DNA from 2 places in the Streptomyces sp. NPDC058240 genome. Region 1 is predicted to be linked to the other one. Evidence: riboswitches for the same ligand, from Rfam matches in the RefSeq annotation. Region 1 holds a riboswitch; the other holds the start of a gene.
The links. Region 1 has a riboswitch for cyclic di-AMP ahead of ACFVX4_RS38185 (peptidoglycan DD-metalloendopeptidase family protein). Riboswitches for the same ligand answer to the same signal wherever they lie in the genome.
Positions count from the first base shown of each region.

Region 2: linked by a shared signal. The riboswitch ahead of ACFVX4_RS07625 (M23 family metallopeptidase) and the one ahead of ACFVX4_RS38185 (peptidoglycan DD-metalloendopeptidase family protein) in region 1 are both predicted to bind cyclic di-AMP.

Region 1 is NZ_JBHVWT010000064.1:14,436-19,896, forward strand. It holds gene ACFVX4_RS38175 (STM4011 family radical SAM protein) at 1-197, shown strand, start outside; gene ACFVX4_RS38180 (SGNH/GDSL hydrolase family protein) at 247-1,092, opposite strand; gene ACFVX4_RS38185 (peptidoglycan DD-metalloendopeptidase family protein) at 1,282-2,202, opposite strand; cyclic di-AMP (ydaO/yuaA leader) riboswitch at 2,206-2,362, opposite strand; gene ACFVX4_RS38190 (alpha-galactosidase) at 2,659-4,755, opposite strand; gene ACFVX4_RS38195 (tyrosine-protein phosphatase) at 4,981-5,461, shown strand, end outside.
Region 2 is NZ_JBHVWT010000002.1:515,003-520,463, forward strand. It holds gene ACFVX4_RS07610 (SPFH domain-containing protein) at 1-163, shown strand, start outside; tRNA gene ACFVX4_RS07615 (tRNA-Met) at 240-313, shown strand; gene ACFVX4_RS07620 (PP2C family protein-serine/threonine phosphatase) at 491-1,645, shown strand; cyclic di-AMP (ydaO/yuaA leader) riboswitch at 1,935-2,087, shown strand; gene ACFVX4_RS07625 (M23 family metallopeptidase) at 2,099-3,331, shown strand; gene ACFVX4_RS07630 (aldo/keto reductase) at 3,754-4,698, shown strand; gene ACFVX4_RS07635 (hypothetical protein) at 4,887-5,192, shown strand; gene ACFVX4_RS07640 (PrsW family intramembrane metalloprotease) at 5,183-5,461, opposite strand, start outside.

The sequences.
Region 1 (5,461 bases):
TACCGGCGGAGCTCGGCAATCTCTACGACGGGAGCTACCGGCGGGCCCTCGGTCCGCGCGCCTGTCCGCTGGCGGTCTGCGACTGCCACATCGGCTACGTGCACCTGGAGACGCTGCCGCTGTACGACGTCTTCGCGGGCGGTGTGCTGGAGCGCATACCGGCTGCTCCGCTGTCGTCGCTCGCCGGACCGGTCTGAGGTTCAGGCCGGTCCGGCGAGCGGCGGCAGCGCGGTCGCGGACATCTGTCTAGAGCGGCAGGAGGTCCGGCCGCTTCGCTTCGACGTGGTCGCCCGAGGACTCGCCGCGCAGCCGCCGGCCGATCCACGGAACCAGGTACTCCCGCGCCCAGTGGATGTCGTCGCGCCGTACTTCGAGGGTGCCGCGCTGTGCCTGCGGGGGCCATTCCTGGTCGGGGTCGGCCGGCACATCGATGCCGAGGACCTGGGCGGCGCGCAGCGCGACCCTGGTGTGTCCCTCGGCCGACAGATGGAGCCGGTCGTCGTCCCAGGCACGCCTGTCCTGGACGGACCGCAGCGACCACAGGTCGAGGACCGGGCAGTCGTAGCGGTCGGCGATGGCCCGTACATGGGCGGTGTACGTGGCGATCTTGCCGCGCAGATGGCGCAGCACGGGAACGCCACGGGTGTCGAAGCCGGTGGTGACCATGACCGTGCCGACCGCTTCGGTCAGCTCCGCGACCGCGCGCTCGAAGCGCTCGGCCACGTCGTCGGGGTCGGTGCCCGGCCGGATGATGTCGTTGCCGCCCGCGCAGAAGCTCACCAGGTCGGGTGCGAGCTCCTTGGCGCGCGGTACCTGCTCCTCGACGATCTGGTCGAGGAGGCGTCCGCGTACGGCGAGATTGGCGTACCTGAAATTCCCGTGCGCGGAACCTTCGGCGCCCGTCGCCGCATCGGGGTCCGGGAGCTGGTCCGCGAGGAGGACCGCGAATCGGTCCGCCCAGCCGACGAAGGTCCCGTCCGGGCCGGGGTCGCCGACTCCCTCGGTGAAGCTGTCGCCAATCGCCGCGTACGACCCGATGACGCCCTGTCGGTTGATGACGCCACGTTGATTTTTTCTCGAATCGTCTGCCACAAACGCTTATCCTGCACCGCCGAATGTGACCTACGCGACCGTAATATGGGGTTGACGGGTGGTGAGATAGACCACCCGGTCAGGTTTTGGTAAAGGGGGAATAAGCGGAAGGGGCGGTGCGCCGCCGCGCACCGCCCCTTCCGTGTTGCTCAGGTCATGCTTTGTTGCTCAGCTGCCCGGCCGTTCCGCTCAGACGTAGATGCCGTGCGAGGCCAGGAAGGCGATCGGGTCGATGTCCGAGCCGTACGCCGGGCCCGTGCGGACCTCGAAGTGCAGGTGCGGGCCGGTGGCGTTGCCGGTGGCGCCGGAGAGGCCGACCTGCTGACCGGCGCTCACGGCCTGGCCCACCGAGACGGAGAGGGAGGACAGGTGGCCGTACTGCGAGTAGTGGCCGTCGGTGTGTTTGATGACGACCTGGTTGCCGTACGCGCCGCCCCAGCCGGCGGCGACGACGGTGCCGGAGGTGATGGCCTTCACGCTGGTGCCGGTGGAGACGGGGAAGTCGATCCCGGTGTGGCTGCCGCTGGACCAGTTGGAGCCGGAGGCGCGGTAGTTGGTGGTGTGGTTGCCGGGGACCGGGTGGACGTAGCCGGAGCCGCTGCTCTGGGCGGCCGGGGCGGAGGCCGGGGCCTTGGACTGCGGGACGGCGGTCACGGACTTGGCCGGGGCGGACTTCTCCGCGGCCTTCGAGGGAGCCGAGAGCGCCTTCGACGGGAGGGACGAGCCGGTGCCGGCACCGGTGGGCGCGGCGTCGCCGGTCGCCTTGGCGCCGAGGGTCAGCTTCATGCCCGGGAAGATCAGGCTGGGGTCCTTGCCGACGACCTTGCGGTTGTCCTGGTACAGCTTCTCCCAGCCGCCCTTGATCTTGTGCTCGGCGGCGATCTTCGACAGGTAGTCGCCGGAGACGACGGAGTACGTCGTGGTGGCGGCCTGCTTCTGCGCGACCGGCTCGGCGTGCGTGGCGGCGGCCGGGGCGGCCTGGTCCGCGGCGTGGGCACCGGTGGCACCGAGCAGCGGCAGCGCGAGGACGGCGCCACCGGCGCCTGCCGCGGCGACGCCACGGGCGATGGGGCCGAACTTCGGACGGCGGTGCTTACCCGATATGGGCATGGCGTATTTCCTCTCCGGCGCCTGCGAGGTGAGCTGTCGGGTTCGGGCTGGAGATGCCCGGCCGCGCTGAGCGCGACTTCACCCCTAGCCGGCCGGATTTCTCCGGTCGGCGGCTTACCTGGTTCCCCCGCTCCTGCCACGCGATGAGTGGATGTGAATTCCGGGCGGCGGCAGGATTAGGCGGTCCGTCCGGATTGACGGTGACCGTAAGCGAGTCGGGACGACGAGAACAAGCCACAGGTTCCATGCCGAAATCCGCGCCGGGAAATCGGCGCGGAATTCCGGTCACACTCCGTGGATTAAGGATCTTGGCTTTCCGCGCCGCGTACGGAATGCCCAACTCGCCCGTCACCACACACCGTCACGGATATGATCCCGCTCACGAGGCGGCGATCATCTCCCGTACAAGCGGGCCATATTCAGACAAAGGCCCGCATTACGGACATGCCCTGTCCGTCACCCCCGCCGGAGCCTCAGCACCCGCGCGTCGAGATCGCCCCGAAGTCCGCTGTGCAGCCCCTGGTGCAGCAGTGCCGAACCGTGGTGCACGGCCCCCGTGTCCAGGCAGGTGTACGTCGCTTCGGGATCGAGCCCGCGCAGCCGCAGGGCCGGGGGCCGCTCCCCGTATCGCTGCGCCTCCAGCCACATCAGGACCACGGTCTCCACCCCGTGGACGTACTGGACCGCGCTGAGTCCGCCCCGCGGCTCGCGCAGCCGGTACAGCGCGCCGTGCTGCACGACCGGCCGGATCTCCTTGTAGAGCTCCACCCAGGTCCGCGCCTCGGCCAGCTCCTCCTCGCCCCATTCGGTGAGGTCCCCGCCGACCCCGAGCACACCGGCCATGGCACTCACGAAGCGGAAGCGCAGCGAGCTGACCCTGCCGTTGAGCTGGTGATTCGGGCTGTCGGTGACCCAGGCTGCCATCACCCGGGCCGGGTGGATGTGGCCGAAGCCCTCCTGGATGGCGAGACGGTCGAGCGGGTCAGTGTTGTCGGAGGTCCACACCTGGTCCGTACGGGACAGAATCCCCAGGTCGACCCGGCCGCCGCCGCCCGAGCAGGACTCGAACGCGACCGTGGGATGCGCGGCCCTGAGCCGGTCGATCAGCGCATACAGGCCGTTCACGTGCTCGATCCAGAGCTTCTGCGGGTACTCCTCGCCCGGCCAGCCAGCATCGGTGAAGCAGCGATTGAAATCCCATTTCACATAATCGACGGGCGTGCCGGAGAGCAGCGTGTCCAGCTGCTCCCAGAGATATGCCTGCACATCGGGGCGGGCCAGATTGAGCACCAGCTGGTTGCGGTACTCCGTCCGCGCCCGGCCGGGGAAGTGCTGCACCCAGTCGGGGTGCGCGCGATAGAGCTCACTGTCGGCGTTGACCATTTCCGGTTCGACCCAGATGCCGAACTGCATGCCGAGCCCGTGCACTTCGTCGGCGAGCGGCTTCAGCCCGCCGGGGAAGCGGTCCGGATTCGGCGTCCAGTCGCCGAGCCCGGCCCGGTCACTGGTCCGCTGCCCGAACCACGCGTCGTCCACCACGAACAGCTCGACGCCCATCGCGGCGGCGCGCTCTGCGAGAGCGCGCTGCTGGTCCAGCGAGACGTCGAAACCCGTCGCCTCCCAGGAGTTGTAGAGCACCGGCCGCGGGTTCTCCGCGTCCGGAATCACATGGGCCAGCTGCCAGGCATGCCAGGCGCGGCTGGCCCCGCCGAACCCCTGCCCGCTCCACAGACCGGCGAATACGGGCGTGGTGTACGACTCCCCCGGTGCGAGCCGCAGCAGCCCGGAGTCGTCGTAGCCGGCGCCGCCGGTGATCTGTACGAGCCCGTCGGGCAGCCGCTGCACGGAGATCCGCCACGACCCGGACCAGCCGAGCGCACAGCCGTACACCTCACCGCTCTCCTCGGTCGCCGCGCCGTCGGCGTCCAGCGCGACCCACGGCAGGTACTGGTGGCCGGTGTGGCCGCGCCGGCTGGAGATGACGCTCTCGCCGTGGATCAGCTCCGCCCGTTCCAGCCGCGACTCCGCCGCCCAGCGTCCGTGCAGCCGGCTCAGCCGCCAGCCGTCGCGGGCGGGCAGCGACCAGGCGGCCGCGTCGGCGCGCAGCAGTTCCAGCGGCGGCCCGTCCGGCCCGGCATGGGCGACGGTGGTCCAGCGCTCCACAACACCGGAGTCGTCCCGCATCCGGTAGTGCAGGGTGAGGGCTAGCCGGTGCACGGAGTCGGTGAAGCCGATCCGCAGTTCGTCCCCGTCCACCACGGCGGCGGCGAAGGCCCACTCGGTGCCGCGGACCTGCGGGGTGCGTACCGAGAGTGCCGGGCGGACGAACCTGGGGCCGCCCTCCACCGGATATTCCTCACGGCCGTCGAGGTGGGACTCGAAGGCCCTGAAGGGCAGCTCCGGCGCCGCGGCCAGTGCCTCGGCCGCCGCGAGGGAGATCCTCGGCCCCCAGTGCAGATGGACCAGCTCGTCCTGCTCGGTCAGTCGCAGTGCGTAGCTGCTGCTCGCCCCGGTGAGCAGCCAGGTCCGGCCGGTGTTGCCCGTCTCGATCATCGCATCCCCACATTCCAACAGTTCCGCACATCATCGACCATCGGCGGGGCATGGGCAACGGCCTGGCAAGGAATTCACCGGGCGGATTCACCGCGGGAGCAAAGGAGTTCGCCCAGGTATCGACAGGGAAAGGCCGAGATGATTGCCTGAGGAATCAATGTCGTATCGTCGCGGGAGTGGCCTTGCCGGCGACTCGCGCCGGCACCAGACACACCAGGAGTCGCTGTGACGCAGCAGTTGCCGCAGATACCGTCGACGGAACCCGAGCTGGCGGGTGTCCGCAACTTCCGCGATGTGGGCGGGCTGCCCACCGTGGACGGCCGACGGGTGCGGCACGGGCGGCTCTTCCGCAGTGGTCACCTCGCACATGCCACCGCCGAGGACGCCTCCTTCCTCGGCGGCCTCGGTCTGCACACGATCTTCGACTTCCGCAACGACGCCGACCGCAGGCTCGACGGCCTGGACGTGGAGCTGCCGGGCGTACGGAATGTGAGCATCCCGCTCTCCGACCCGGCCGACGGCTCGGAGTTCTGGCACATGGTCCGCGACGGCGATGTCGCCCAGCTGCGCTCGATCCTGGCCGACGGCAAGGGCGCGAACCGGATGATCGCCTCGTACTGCTCGATCATCCGGGACCGCACCGCCGAGCACAGCCGGGTCCTGCACGCCCTGGCCGAGGACAGCGTGCCCGCCCTGATGCACTGCG
Region 2 (5,461 bases), on a different contig from region 1:
TCTCAACGGCACCAACGGTGTCAACGAGATGGCGGCGGGCGTCGTCGGCCAGGGGCTGGCGATCCTCCACTCGCTCCAGCGGGGCGCTAACCCGATGAAGCCGCCGGCGGTCCACGGGAAGGCCACTTTCGCACCCCGTATCTCCGAGACGAACCCCTCCTGACGCGGCCGGGATGAAGGCCGGGCGAACCCGAGTGGTCAAAAGGGCGCCGGACATGGCGTAGAGTTGTGTTCAACGACGCGGGGTGGAGCAGCTCGGTAGCTCGCTGGGCTCATAACCCAGAGGTCGCAGGTTCAAATCCTGTCCCCGCTACTGAAGAAGTCAGGCCCGGCACGCACACAGCGTGCCGGGCCTGATTCGTTGTGGTCCGCACCTCGGGTGTCGCCCCATTGGCCGAAGAGGAGTCGCCGCTTCGTTCCGCTCCGGCGAGCCTGGGAGTGGGGCGCGGTACCGTCCGCAGCCGCGCGCGTACCGGGCAGGAGACCACAGGTGTGGAAGCGGGAGAAGCGGCGTGGCAGGCATGCCGGGGGCGGTACCCGGCAGTTCGTACGCACGCTGCCTGCCCTGATGATTCTCGGCGGGCTGGTGTTCGACGCCCTCACCCCGCCGACCTTCACCGCGATTCCGTTGTTCGTGGCCGCTCCGCTGATCGCCGCCCCGTTCTTCTCGCTGGCCAGCACCATCCGCACCGGTATCGCCTCGATGCTGGCCGTCATCGCACTGCGGCTGTTCAGCAATACGTTGCCGCAGGCCGTGCCGCTGATCGAGCTGCTCACCCTGGCCACCGTCTCCGTCCTCGCGGTCGTGATCAACGGGGTCGTGCGGCGCAGCAACGAGCAGCTGGCCTCCGCGCGGTTCGTCGCGGAGACGGCCATGCGCGCGGTGCTGCCGCAGCCGGCCGACCGGACCGGCGGACTGCAGGTCGCGGCGCGGTACGAGGCGGCGCAGGCGGACGAGTTCGTCGGCGGCGACCTGTTCGCCGTTTCGGACACCCCGTGGGGGGTGCGGTTGGTGGTCGGGGACGTACGGGGCAAGGGGCTCGACGCCGTGGAGACGGTGGCGGTGGTCATCGGGGCGTTCCGCGAGGCGGCTGAGCAGGAGTCCTCGCTGGAAGGGGTGGCGAGGCGGCTGGAGCGGGCGCTGGCCCGGGAGGAGGCGCGACGGGGCGGGCTCGATGTGCTGGAGGGCTTCATCACCGCCGTGCTGGCCGAGATCCCGTCCGGGCTGTCCCGGGTGCGGATCGTCAACCGCGGTCACCCCGAGCCGATCCTGCTGCACCCGGACGGGGCGCTGGAGGTGCTGAAGCCCTCCGTGCCCGCGCTGCCGCTCGGCATGGGCCTGGGGGTATGGCCGGAGCGGACGGACGAGTGGGATCTGCCGGCCGGGACGACCCTGCTCCTCTACACGGACGGCCTCTCCGAGGCGCGGAACGCCGATGGGGTCTTCTACGACCCGGCGGCCCGGTTGCGCGGGCGGATCTTTCCGGGGCCCGAGGAGCTGCTGTCCGCGCTGACCGATGACGTGCGGCTGTACACGGGCGGCGAGACGACCGACGACATGGCGTTGCTCGCGGTCGTACGTCCCGCGGAGGGGCAGCCGGACCGGCGGAGGACCGTGCGGATCGTTGGCGCGGAGACCACGTGAGGGGCGGAACGCGAGGCGTGAGGGGACGGGACGGGCGATGCGAGGGGCGGAACGCGCGATGCCACCGTGCGTAATCGAAAGGCGCCACTCCGCATAACATTTGACGCAACGTCAGAATCGGGGTAGTGGCTGAGGGGCGGTCAACTCGTCCGATTCCACCCGGCTATGTCCCGTAAAGTCCAGGCCAAAGACGTGAACGATCAGTGGGAACAGCTTGGAATACGGCCCCGGTGTCTATTAACGTTCGATAACGCAGCGCGGTCGTCCCAGCCGTCATCAATGGCGGCACCGTGCGCGAGCGCCGAATTCCGCAAGGGAACCGGGGAACCACCTACATGGGGTGAATCGGACACCTGTGTCTCGTGAGAGACGGAGGGGTCCGTAGGAGACCTTCCTGCTCCGAACCCGTCAGCTAACCCGGTAGGCGAGAAGGAAGGAAAGGAGTGCGCCCCCGTGGCGTCCAACAAGCCTGCCCCCGAGGCCCCGTCCCGGTTCAATCCCGACTACGGCACCGGTTACGGCGCCGACTTCGGCCCCCGGCCGGACTCCGGCCACGGCGCCGATTTCGCACCCACCGGGACGGCGACGGCGTTCGGAACCGACTACGGCACCGAGCCGGGCGGCGACTTCACCGGTGAGTTCGGCAGCGACTTCCGCGCCGACCTCCGTGCCGACTTCCGCGCCGACGGCAACGACGTTGAGTCCGAACGCGGTTGGGACGAGTGGAACCCCACCGAGGAGTCCGTCCGCCCGGTACGCGGCAGGCACCGCGTCGCCAAGCAGCGCAACGGACTCGCCCGCAGCTCCACGGTGCTGGGTGTCGGCGTCATAGCGGCGGTCGGCGCGGGCGGCATGGCCACCGCGCAGGGCAAGCCGCCGGTCTCCATCTCCGTGCCCGACGCCATCTCGGACAACCTCCCCGACGCCAAGTCCCTTCCCGGCGTGGGCTCCCTGTTCTCCGGCGAGTCCGAGGCGGACAAGGCCGAGATCGCAGCCGCTTCCGCCCCGCTCACCACCGCCGGCCTCACCACCGCCGAGGCCGAGCAGGGCACGACGGACGCCGGCGAGGCGCTCCGCGCCCGCATCCTCCAGCAGGCCGAGCAGCAGCAGGACGCCGCCGCCGCCGAGGCCAAGGCGACCCAGGAGAAGGAAGCCGCGGAGAAGGCCGCCGCCGAGGCCAAGAAGCAGCAGGACGAGGCCAAGGCCAAGGCCGCCGCCGAGAAGAAGAAGGCGGAGGAAGAGGCCAAGAAGAAGGCGGAGGCCCTGCGGCTCGCCAAGCTCGCCGCCAGCTACGCCATCCCGACCTCCTCGTACACGATCACCTCGACCTTCGGCGAAGCCGGCTCGATGTGGTCCTCCGGCTACCACACCGGCCTCGACTTCGCGGCCCCGACCGGCACCCCGATCAAGGCCATCCACAGCGGCACGGTCAAGTCGGCCGGCTGGTCCGGTGCGTACGGCTACCGCACGGTGCTGGAGCTCGACGACGGTACGGAGCTGTGGTTCTGCCACCAGTCCTCGATCGGCGTCGGTGTCGGCCAGAAGGTCAGCACCGGTGAGACGATCGGCCGGGTCGGCGCGACCGGCAACGTGACCGGGCCGCACCTCCACCTGGAGGTCCACACCGCCGGCGGTTCGGGCATCGACCCGATGGCCTGGCTCCGGGACAAGGGCCTCAACCCCTGAGAGGCTGTCGGGTGACCTCGGACCGGGCGGCCACGCCCTGGCACGCACGCTTCCCGCGTTGTCGTCGTCGACGACGCTCCGCGTCGCCTCCCTCCTCCGCCTTGGGATCGCACGCACCAGACCGCGTCCGCTTTTCCGATCCGAGGTCACCCGAAAGCCTCTGAGGCGACGCCCGCCCCGATGAACCCCGGCAGCCCTGACGCTCACCCCCCGACGTCAGGGCTGCCGGTCTGTTGTGAGCAGTGCGGGAATGTCCTGCGAGTGGTGCGGGAACCCGTTGCGAGCAGTGCGGGGACCTCTTGCGGGGGCCTCCTGCGACCGGTCCGGAATCCGTTGTGAGTGGTGCGGGGATCGGTCACGACCGGCCCGGAGAACGGCGAGCACCCGGAATAGCGGACCCGCCGGAATTCGTTGTTCCACTCATGACTTCTCTTCGTAAGCTGGGCTCCTCCGACCTTCAGGTCTTCCCGCTCGCCCTCGGCGGCAACGTCTTCGGCTGGACCGCGGACGAGGCGCAGTCGTTCGCCGTGCTGGACGCGTACGTCGCGGCCGGAGGCAACTTCATCGACACCGCCGACGGCTACTCCGCCTGGGTGCCGGGCAACGAGGGCGGGGAGTCGGAGACGGTCATCGGCAAGTGGCTCGCCGGCCGCTCCGACCGCGCCGAGATCGTCGTCGCAACCAAGGTCTCCACCCACCCCTCGTACCGGGGGCTCGCGCCCGCCAACATCAAGGCCGCGGCCGAGGCGTCGCTGCGTCGGCTCGGCACCGACCACATCGACCTCTACTACACGCACTTCGACGACGAGACCGTCCCGGTCGAGGAGATCATCACCGCCCTCGACCAGCTGGTGAAGGAGGGCAAGGTCCGGGAGATCGCCGCCTCCAACATCAGCCCCGAGCGGCTCCAGGCCTCCCTGGACTTCTCCGAGCGCGAGGGGCTGGCCCGCTACGTGGCCCTGCAGCCGCACTACAACCTGGTCTCCCGCGACACCTACGAGGGCGAGCTCCAGGACACGGCCGCCCGTGCCGGGCTCGCCGCCGTGCCGTACTTCGCCCTGGCCTCCGGCTTCCTCACCGGCAAGTACCGTCCGGGCGCCACGGTGGAGAGCGCGCGGGCCGAGAGCGTCAGCCAGTACCGGGACTCGGAGCGGGGCCAGAAGGTCCTGGCCGCGCTGGACAAGGTCGCTCAGGAGCACGATGCCCAGATCGCGACAGTCGCGCTGGCCTGGCTCGCGTCCCGCCCGACCGTGGCCGCGCCGATCGCCTCGGCCCGTACGGTCGAGCAGCTGCCCGCGTTGGTGGCCGTCGCGGACCTCTCGCTGACCGAGCAGCAGCTGGCCGAACTTACCGAGGCATCCGCCTGACACACGCACCGACCGCACCGCACCGCTCCCGAGCGTGCGGAGGCTCATGTTGCATGACGAATGCCCCAGGAGTTCGCCCAGCGCTCCCGGGGCATTCAGGCATCTCAAGGACCCCGTCGTGGCGCGGTGCGAGATGGGGGCGGGCATGCGGGCTTCGCGGGTTCGCCCCGCTCAAGTCGGCGGCTCCGGTGTTCGAGGAGTATGTGACGCCGGGCGACTTCCGTCCCTGGAGTTGTGCGCTCGGCACTTCCGAGGACCGTGAGGGCGTCGTCAACTTCACCGTCACCCAGGATCCACGGCTGCTGGGCGCGCACAGCACCGGCGGGGACGGCGAACCGGGCCAGGCTCTGCTGAGCTGCTCGGGAAAGCCGACACTCCTGCAGTTCGGCTTCTTCGACGGCTCCGACCGGAGCCCGGGTGTCCGGAGCCTGCGGCCACGGAAGGAACTGTTCGACGGTTTCGCGGACGCGGTGCGCCGAAGCCCTCAGTGCTGAACCGGCCCGTTCTGGGCCGACTGCCGTGGCGGCAGCATGTATGGGTTGTAGCCGGCGCCGTACTGCGGGTACGGCGCCGGGACCGCCCACGGGGGCGGCGGGTACGAGGGGCGCAGGCGGCCCGTTGCCTGGGCCGCGTATGCCAGGGCAGGGGCGGCCACCTCCCTGCGTTGCCAGAGGTGGTGCAGCAGCTCCAGCTCGCGTTCCGCGAAGTCCGGACCGGCCGCTCCGCGGCGGGCCTGCAGACGCAGCGAGGCCAGCGAGGTCGC